DNA from 2 places in the Flintibacter sp. SJQ-8 genome. Region 2 is predicted to be linked to the other one. Evidence: riboswitches for the same ligand, from Rfam matches in the RefSeq annotation. Region 2 holds a riboswitch; the other holds the start of a gene.
The links. Region 2 has a riboswitch for lysine ahead of asd (aspartate-semialdehyde dehydrogenase). Riboswitches for the same ligand answer to the same signal wherever they lie in the genome.
Positions count from the first base shown of each region.

Region 1: linked by a shared signal. The riboswitch ahead of ACSAMP_RS03170 (Na+/H+ antiporter NhaC family protein) and the one ahead of asd (aspartate-semialdehyde dehydrogenase) in region 2 are both predicted to bind lysine.

Region 1 covers NZ_JBPJWR010000004.1:447,429-451,879, reverse strand. Annotated here, with positions in the region: gene ACSAMP_RS03180 (AAA family ATPase) at 1-1,344, opposite strand, end outside; tRNA gene ACSAMP_RS03175 (tRNA-Leu) at 1,740-1,826, opposite strand; lysine riboswitch at 2,060-2,231, shown strand; gene ACSAMP_RS03170 (Na+/H+ antiporter NhaC family protein) at 2,409-4,172, shown strand; gene ACSAMP_RS03165 (NfeD family protein) at 4,337-4,451, shown strand, end outside.
Region 2 covers NZ_JBPJWR010000007.1:104,419-108,869, reverse strand. Annotated here, with positions in the region: gene dapB (4-hydroxy-tetrahydrodipicolinate reductase) at 17-772, opposite strand; gene dapA (4-hydroxy-tetrahydrodipicolinate synthase) at 785-1,675, opposite strand; gene asd (aspartate-semialdehyde dehydrogenase) at 1,734-2,825, opposite strand; lysine riboswitch at 2,990-3,170, opposite strand; gene ACSAMP_RS04665 (SpoIID/LytB domain-containing protein) at 3,249-4,451, shown strand, end outside.

The sequences.
Region 1 (4,451 bases), on a different contig from region 2:
CGCCTTTTCAAACAGGTTGCGCACGTCCCGGGCGTTGCCGAAGTTCTCGTCCCTGTTTTCATACAGCTCGTCCAGCAGCTTGCGGGCCGCGTCCTCCCCCTCAGTGGACAGGGTATAGCCGCCCCGGTTACACATGGACTGGAAGATCTCCAGCAGCTGGGGGGCGGTGTAGTCCTCAAAATAGAAGTATTTGTTGAACCGGGACTCCAGACCCGGGTTGGAGTGGATAAATTTCTCCATCAGGTTGGTATAGCCCGCTACGATGACGATGAGGTCGTCCCGGTGGTCCTCCATGTTTTTCAGCAGGACCTCGATGGCCTCCCGGCCAAAGTCGGTGGCGCTGTCCTGGTTCACCAGGGCATAGGCCTCGTCGATGAACAGCACGCCGCCCAGGGCCTTCTGCACCGCCTCCTGGGTCTTCAGGGCCGTCTGGCCCACATAGCCCGCCACCAGGCCGGAGCGGTCCACCTCCACCAGCTGGCCCTTGCTGAGCACGCCCACCGCCCGATAGATCTGGGCCAGCAGCCGGGCCACGGTGGTCTTGCCCGTGCCCGGGTTGCCCAGAAAGACCAGGTGCAGGGACATAGGGGGCACAGGCAGGTCGGCCTGCTGCCGCAGCTTGCGCACCTTTACCAGGTTGATAAGGCTCTTCACATCTTTCTTTACCTGGTCCAGGCCGCACAGGCCGTCCAGTTGAGCCAGTAGCTCGTCCAGGGTGGGCAGGGGCTTCTCCTCGGGCTGGTCCTGAGTTTGAGGCTGGGCTTGGTCCTGAGTCTGCTTTTGGGGCGCGGCCGGGGCCTGAGAGGCGGACTTGCCGGGGGTGCGGCGGGAGACATAGTCCCCGGCGTTCACCCCGGGGCTGTCGGACCGAATGCCGTCTAAGCGGCACTGCTCCAATAAAATGTCGTTGCAGGCGTTCACGTAGCCCGCCTCCGCCTCGCTCACCCCGCCGTCGGCAGAGGCGAACAGCAGCAGGAGGAGGGTGAGCTGGTCGGCAAAGCGCCGGGACAGGTCGCTGGCGTGCTGCCGGTCATAGGACCGCAGGTCGGCAAAGAAGGCGGGGGGGCAGAAGTCCCAGGCCTGGGCCACGCCGGTGGCCACCTCCCAATAGAGGGCGGCGGGAGCGGGATTGCCCTGGGACCACACGGCGTTATAGATATCCACCTGGCGCTGCTCCACGCTCTCGCCGCCCACCTTCCACAGGCCCAGGAGATACTGGCGGAAATAGCCGTCCACCTGGTGGCTGAAGGTCATGCGCAGGGCAGGGGCGGGGATCAGGGCCCGATAGGCGGCCACCGTCTGCGTATATTGCTGATGAAGCTCCTCCGGCGTAAGCGCCTGCATGGTGCCCCAACTCCTCTCTGAAAAATGCCGCGCCTGTCATTGCGAGGAGGTCCGCAGGACCGACGCGGCAATCCGTAACTCGCGTCCCTTGGCCCCCTTGTTAAAGGGGGCTGTCAGCGAAGCTGACTGAGGGATTCCGGTTTTAGGAGAGCCTTCCTGTGGTCGGAATCCTTCCGTCACGGGCTGCGCCCGTGCCACCTCCCTTTAACAAGGGAGGCTGCTGGACGAGGAGAACGGATCGCCGCGTCGGGCTTTGCCTTCCTCGCAATGACAAGTTTTAATCGAAATATTATTGTACCATTATAAAGGGAAAGCCAACCAGGGTCAAGGACGAGCCTGGCAACCGGACACAAAAGCAAAAAGAAAAACATCTGCAAAGCAGATGTTTTTCTTTTTGGTGCGCGAGGCGGGAGTCGAACCCGCACGCCCTTGCGAGCACTGGCACCTGAAGCCAGCGAGTCTACCAATTCCACCACTCGCGCATCCATATTTGGTTGACGCTGAAAGTCAGTTGACTTAGCGCAGAACATATACTACCATAATCCCGGCCCGGCTGTCAACTGTTTTTTCGATTTTTTTCAAAGTTTTTTCTCCGGCTTTCCTCAGGACGGCCCGGCTGGGAAATTTGCCCGGAAAAACCGGCTGTTTTTCTGGTTTTCGCCGGAACGGCCTTGACAAGGGTGCAAGGGCATGATAGGATACTTGCAAATCAAATAAATCGGATAGAGGCGCGGTACTCATGCGTATCAAAAAGCGTTCGGCCAGGCAGCCGGCTTTTTGAGAGAGGGTGTACCGCCGAAGGGAGCCGGACCTGCCTGGGCCGTCTTCCTGGGCCGCGGGAGAACATCTTGCGGACTGTCACAAACACGTGGAGCGCTATCCTGCCGTTTTTCAGGCCCCTTGTTACAAGCAGAAAGGGGGAGCAAAGGCGGCGGTATTCAGACGATGGGCGCTTTTGGCGTCCATATTTTTTTGTGCTTTACGACGGTTCGCGCTTGTCCGGCTTGTTTGACCGTGTGTGTTCCGGGGGCGCGGCCCCGAAAAAAGTTTGGGAGGAAATTGAAATGAACGCAAGAAGAGCCTGGCCCATGCGCATCATCCTGGTCGTGATGATGGTGCTGGCCATGACCACCGCCGCCTGGGCGGCCGCCGACCCCACCGAGGAGCCGGGCACCACCATGATCGAGTGTCCCGACTGCGGCACCGTGGGCATCTGCATGAGCTGCTACGGTCTGGACGAAAACTGCGAGGTGTGCGGCGGCACATTTGTCTGCGCCACCTGCGGGGGAGAGGGCTATATCCAGTCCCCCAGCCACTTTTACAACACCCCCTTCGCCCTGCTGCCCCCGGTGATCGCCATCGCCCTGGCCCTGCTGACCAAGGAGGTCTATTCCTCCCTGTTCATCGGCATTCTGATGGGCGGCCTGCTCTATTCCAACTTCCAGTTCGAGGGGACGCTGCTCCACGTCTTTGAGGACGGCATCGTGGCCTCCCTGTCCGACAGCTATAACGTGGGCATCCTGATCTTCCTGGTCATTCTGGGTGCCATGGTCTGCATGATGAACAAGGCCGGCGGCTCCGCCGCCTTTGGCCGCTGGGCCCAGAAGAACATCAAGACCCGGGTGGGGGCGCAGCTGGCCTCTATCCTGCTGGGCTGCCTCATCTTCATCGACGACTATTTCAACTGTCTCACCGTGGGCAGCGTCATGCGGCCCATCACCGACAAGCACAACATCTCCCGGGTGAAGCTGGCCTATATCATCGACGCCACCGCCGCCCCCGTGTGCATCATCGCCCCAATCTCCTCTTGGGCCGCCGCCGTGTCCGGCTTTGCCGAGGACGGCCAGGGCCTGAACCTGTTCATCCGCGCCATCCCCTATAACTTCTATGCCCTGCTCACCCTGGTGATGATGATCGGCCTTGTGGTAATGAAGGTGGACTTTGGCTCCATGGCCCGGTATGAGCGCAACGCCATTGAAAAGGGCGACCTGTTCTCCGGCTCCAACCCCTATGCCATGATGGACGACGAGGTGGACGAGAGCAAGGGCTCTGTCATGGACCTGGTGTTCCCCATTGTGGTGCTGGTCATCTGCTGCGTCATCGGCATGATCTACTCCGGCGGCTTCTTCTCCGGGGCCGACTTCGTCACCGCCTTCTCCGACTCCGACGCCTCCGTGGGCCTGATGCTGGGCTCCGCCTTCGGCCTGGTGTTCGCCATCATCTATTATCTCATCCGCCGCTCCATGTCCTTTAAGGAGATGATGGGCTGCATCCCCGACGGCTTTAAGGCCATGGTCCCCGCCATCATGATTCTCACCTTTGCCTGGTCCCTGAAGGGCATGACCGACTCCCTGGGCGCCAAGTATTTCGTCCGGGACTTTGTGCGCACCTCCGCCACCGGGGTGCAGCTGCTGCTGCCCGTGATCGTGTTCGCCGTGGGCTGCCTGCTGGCCTTTGCCACCGGCACCAGCTGGGGCACCTTCGGCATCCTGATCCCCATTGTCCAGAACGTGTTCTCCATGGACAACCCCCTGGCCATCGTGTGCATCTCCGCCTGCATGGCCGGCGCCGTGTGCGGCGACCACTGCTCCCCCATCTCCGACACCACCATCATGGCCTCCGCCGGGGCCCAGTGCGACCACGTCAACCACGTGTCCACCCAGCTTCCCTATGCGGTGTCCTGCGCCGTGATCTCCGGCCTGTGCTATGTCCTGGCCGGCGTGCTGGTGGAGGCCGGTCTGCCCGGCCTGCTGGCCCTGCCCGTGGGCATCGTGGCCATGATCGCCTTCCTGTACGTGATGAAGCGGAAGCAGGAGAACGTGGCTTGAGACTGAGACCCTGAACGAACGCCGCCCTGAGCGCGTAAAGCGCCGGGGCGGCGTTTTTTGACACACTCTTAAAGGAAAGTTAAGAAAGTCCCCATAGCTTTTTTAAGCGGGGCATGATATAATCAATTTACCAAGCTATCAGCTTGAAGGGAAAGGAGGAACGTATGCTTCCTAGTGCGTTTTGGCTCATTGCGTTGATCGTGCTGCTGGTGGGGGAGGCCATCACCATCGGACTTACCTTCGTCTGGTTTGCGGTGGGAGCTCTGGGAGCCCTGATCG
Region 2 (4,451 bases):
TTTCTGTAAAGAGCTTTTACTTTACAAGCATGCTCATGTCATACAGTCCGGGGGCGGTGACGCCGGAGATGAACTTGGCGGCCTCCACCGCGCCCTGGGCGAAGATTTCCCGGGAGAGGGCGGTGTGCTTGATCTCCATCACCTCGTCGTGCCCGGCGAAAATGATCTCGTGCTCGCCCACGATGGTGCCCCCGCGGACGGCGGAGATGCCGATCTCCTTCTTGTCCCGGGGCTGGCGGACGCTGTGGCGCTCGAACACATACTCGGTCTCGTGGCCGCAGCTCTGGGCGGCGGCGTCGGCGATCATCAGGGCGGTGCCGGAGGGGGCGTCCACCTTGCGGCGGTGGTGCCGCTCCACGATCTCGATGTCATAGCTGTCGCCCAGCACGCTGGCCGCCTTTTTCACCAGCTCCAGCAGGACGTTGATGCCAAGGGACATGTTGGCGGAGCGGAAAATGGGAGCCTCCAGCGCGGCGGCCCCGATCTGAGCCACCTGCTCCGGGGTATAGCCGGTGGTGGCCAGCACCAGGGGGGTCTTGGTGGTTTTGGCAAACTCCAGCAGGCCGTCCAGCGCGGCGGGGGAGGAGAAGTCGATCACCGCGTCCGCCTTGCCCTGGAACTGGGCGGGGGAGGCGTAGACGGGGAAGCTGCCGTCGCCCGCGCCCATCACGTCGAAGCCCGCCACCACCTCCACCTGGGGATCGGCGGCGCACAGCCCGGCCACCACCCGGCCCATGTGGCCGTTGCAGCCGGAAACGATTATCTTCAGCATGGCAAACGCTCCTTACTTCAGCAGGTCCATCCGCTCCAGAGAGGCGCGGAGCACCGCCAGGTTCTTCTCGGAGATGTCGCACAGGGGCAGGCGCAAGGGACCGGCCTCCATGCCCATCAGGTTCATGGCCGCCTTTACGGGGATGGGGTTCACCTCGCAGAACAGGGCGTCGATCAGGTCCATGTACTGGATCTGGATCTTAGAGGCCTCCTCGAACTTGCCGTCCAGGCACAGGTGGCTCATCTTCACCATCACGTCGGGGGCGATGTTAGACACCACGGAGATGACGCCCTTGGCGCCCAGAGACATCATGGGCACCACCTGGTCGTCGTTGCCGGACCAGATGTAGAAGTCGTCGGGGCAGACATAGCGGGTGTGGGCCAGGAGGGAGAAGTTGCCGCTGGCCTCCTTCACGCCGTTGATCTTGGGGTTCTCAGACAGGACCTTATAGGTGTCGGCGGTGAAGGACACGCCGGTGCGGCTGGGCACATTATAGAGGATAATGGGCAGCTGGGTCCGGTCGGCGATGTACTCATAGTGCTTGATGAGGCCGGTCTGGCTGGCCTTGTTATAGTAGGGAGTGACGTGGAGCAGGGCATCCGCGCCGGAGTCCTCCGCGTGCTGGGACAGATAGACAGCGGCGGAGGTGTCGTTGCTGCCCGCCCCGGCGATGACCTTCACCCGGTGATCCACCCGCTTGACGCAGAACTCCACGGCGGCAATGTGCTCCCGGATGGACATGGTGGCGGACTCGCCGGTGGTGCCGCAGACGCACACGGCGTCCACCCCAGCGGCGATCTGGGCGTCGATCAGACGGCCAAAGGCGTCGTAATTGATGTTTCCGTTCTGGTCAAAGGGGGTGGCCAGGGCGCAGCAGGAGCCGGTAAATACAGGCGTTCTCATAAAAAAACTCCTCTCTTTCAATGGAAAAATATCCCGCTCCGTGGGGAGAAAGGGCAGCTTACTTGTGGTCGATGTAGCCCTTGGCGCACAGCAGCTCGGCCAGCAGCACTGCACCGCCGGCGGCGCCCCGCAGGGTGTTGTGGCTCAGGCCCACGAACTTATAGTCATACTGGGTGTCGGGACGCAGACGGCCCATGGACACGGCCATGCCGCCCTCCAGCTCCCGGTCCAGCTTGGCCTGGGGACGGTCGGGCTCCTCGAAATAGTGGATGAACTGCTTGGGGGCGGAGGGCAGCTCCAGCTCCTGGGGACGACCCTTGAAGTCGGCCCAGTCGGCCTTGATCTGCTCCATGGAGGGCTTCTTCCCGTCGGCGAACTTGACGAACACGGCGGCGGTGTGGCCGTCGGACACGGGGACGCGCAGGCACTGGGCGGTGATGGCGGGGGCGTCGGCCTTGACGATCTTGCCGTTCTCCACGTGGCCCCACACCTTCAGGGGCTCCTGCTCGCTCTTCTCCTCCTCGCCGCCGATGTAGGGGATGACGTTGTCGATCATCTCGGGCCAGCGCTCAAAGGTCTTGCCCGCGCCGGAGATGGCCTGATAGGTGCACACCAGGGCCTTCTCGATGCCATACTTCATCAGGGGGTGCAGGGCTGGGGCATAGGACTGGATGGAGCAGTTGGACTTGACGGCGATGAAGCCCCGCTTGGTGCCCAGGCGGGCGCGCTGGGCGGGGATGACCTCCAGATGCTCGGGGTTCATCTCGGGCACCACCATGGGCACATCATCGGTCCAGCGGTGGGCGGAGTTGTTGGACACCACGGGGCACTCGGCCTTGGCATAGCGCTCCTCCAGGGTGCGGATCTCCTCCTTCTTCATGTCCACGGCGCAGAAGACAAAGTCTACCATGCCGGCGATCTTGTCCACGTCGGCCTGGGCGTCCAGGACCACCATGGACTTGGCCTGCTCGGGGATGGACGTTTTCATAGCCCAGCGGTGGGCAACAGCCTCTTCATAGGTCTTGCCGGCGGAGCGGGGGCTGGCTGCGATGGCGGTGAGCTGGAACCAGGGGTGGTTTTCCATCAGGGTGACAAAACGCTGTCCCACCATGCCGGTGCCGCCAATGACGCCTACTTTATACTTTTCCATACGAAACGACCTCCAAACTATAGCTATGACGGGGGCTTTCCCTTCGTGCGTCGAACGGGGGAGAGGGCTGCGAGGGGAAAAAATAAATCAGCGGCTTTTCAAGCGGCTGATTTTGTACTATAATGTCGGCGTAGGTGTTGTCCGCCGCCGGCAAAATATTCACAAAAGCAGACAGCGCTCCATCAGACCAAACTGATGACAGTCGCAAGGCTGTTAACCTGGCGACCAGAACTCACTCTGCCGGGTGAGGAGTCCTTCGGCGGCCGTCCCCTTTCGGCATGGCTGAAACAGGAACCGGCTCCCTGACCATGCTTACTCCTGTAAGCCGCGACCTCTATCTAGCTAAATTTGAATTTATCCTACCATGTTTCAAATGGGGTGTCAATAGCGCAAACCGGACGAAACAGAGAAATGGAGCAGACCATGAAGAAAAAAATTATGCAGCTTGCCGCTGTTTTCCTTGCAATGACAATGTGTGTGCCCACTGTATGGGGGGCGCGCACAGACAGCGCCGACCAAAAGGTCCGGGTGGGTCTGGCCTCCTCCAGCAGCCACAACGCCACGGGGGAGCTGGCCTGCGCCCATCTGCAGAACAACACGGGCTTTGGCGCAGGCTATCGCTTTGGCTATTATGACAGCGACCTGAACTTTGTGGAGCTGGCCCGCACTGGGCAGAGCACCGACCAGATCGCCGTGCTGAAGGCCCGGAACATGTACTATGGCTATGACTCCTCCGCCGGAAAGTATACCTATTCCGAGAGCAACCTGGGCGGCCCGGCGGTGGGCTGCTATCACATCCAGATCCCGGGCTCCTATGTCTCTTACAGCAACGCCGCGGCGGACGCCCAGCTGTACGGCGGTTTTGTGGCCTGGATCGACGGGGCCTATCAGGTGCGGGTGGGCAGCTATCTCACCAAGGAGGCGGCACAGGCCGCCCTGGCCGATCTGCCCCAGGGCACGGTGGTGGGCACCAGTGCCTACGGCATGAACGTGGTGGAGACGGGGACGGACCGCATCCTGTTCCAGTTTGACATGGGCAAGGGGGGCGCTCTGGGTATCCTGCCCGATGTCACCGGGGCCGGTGACGTGCGCACCTGGTTCTCCGGCTATAAATACCGGGGGGGCTTTACTTACCAGCGGGTGAGCGGCAACGACCTGACTGTGGTGAACGTGCTGCCTTTAGAGGACTACATCCGGGGGGTCATCTGTTATGAGATGGGCAACTCCTGGCCCTTGGAGGCCCTGAAGGCCCAGGCCATCTGCGCCCGTACCTATGTGCTGCGGCGGCTGAACTACCACGGCAGTCTGGGTTTTGACGTGTGCAACAGCGATGCCTGCCAGGTCTACCGGGGCGTGGGCAGCAACCGGGCCGACTATGGCCCCAGCGATACCAGCGACCGGGCCGCCTCCGAGACCGCCGGGCAGGTGCTGTGGTACAACAGCACCCTGGCCGACACCTATTACTCCGCCAGCCACGGCGGAGCCAGCGAGAGCGCCTATTATGTGTGGGGCACCAGCATGACCGACTACCCCTATCTGTGCGGCGTAAAGGACCCCTACGAGGCATCTGTGGCCGACCGGAACAGCTATTCCTCCTGGACGGTGACCTACTCCGCCCAGCAGCTC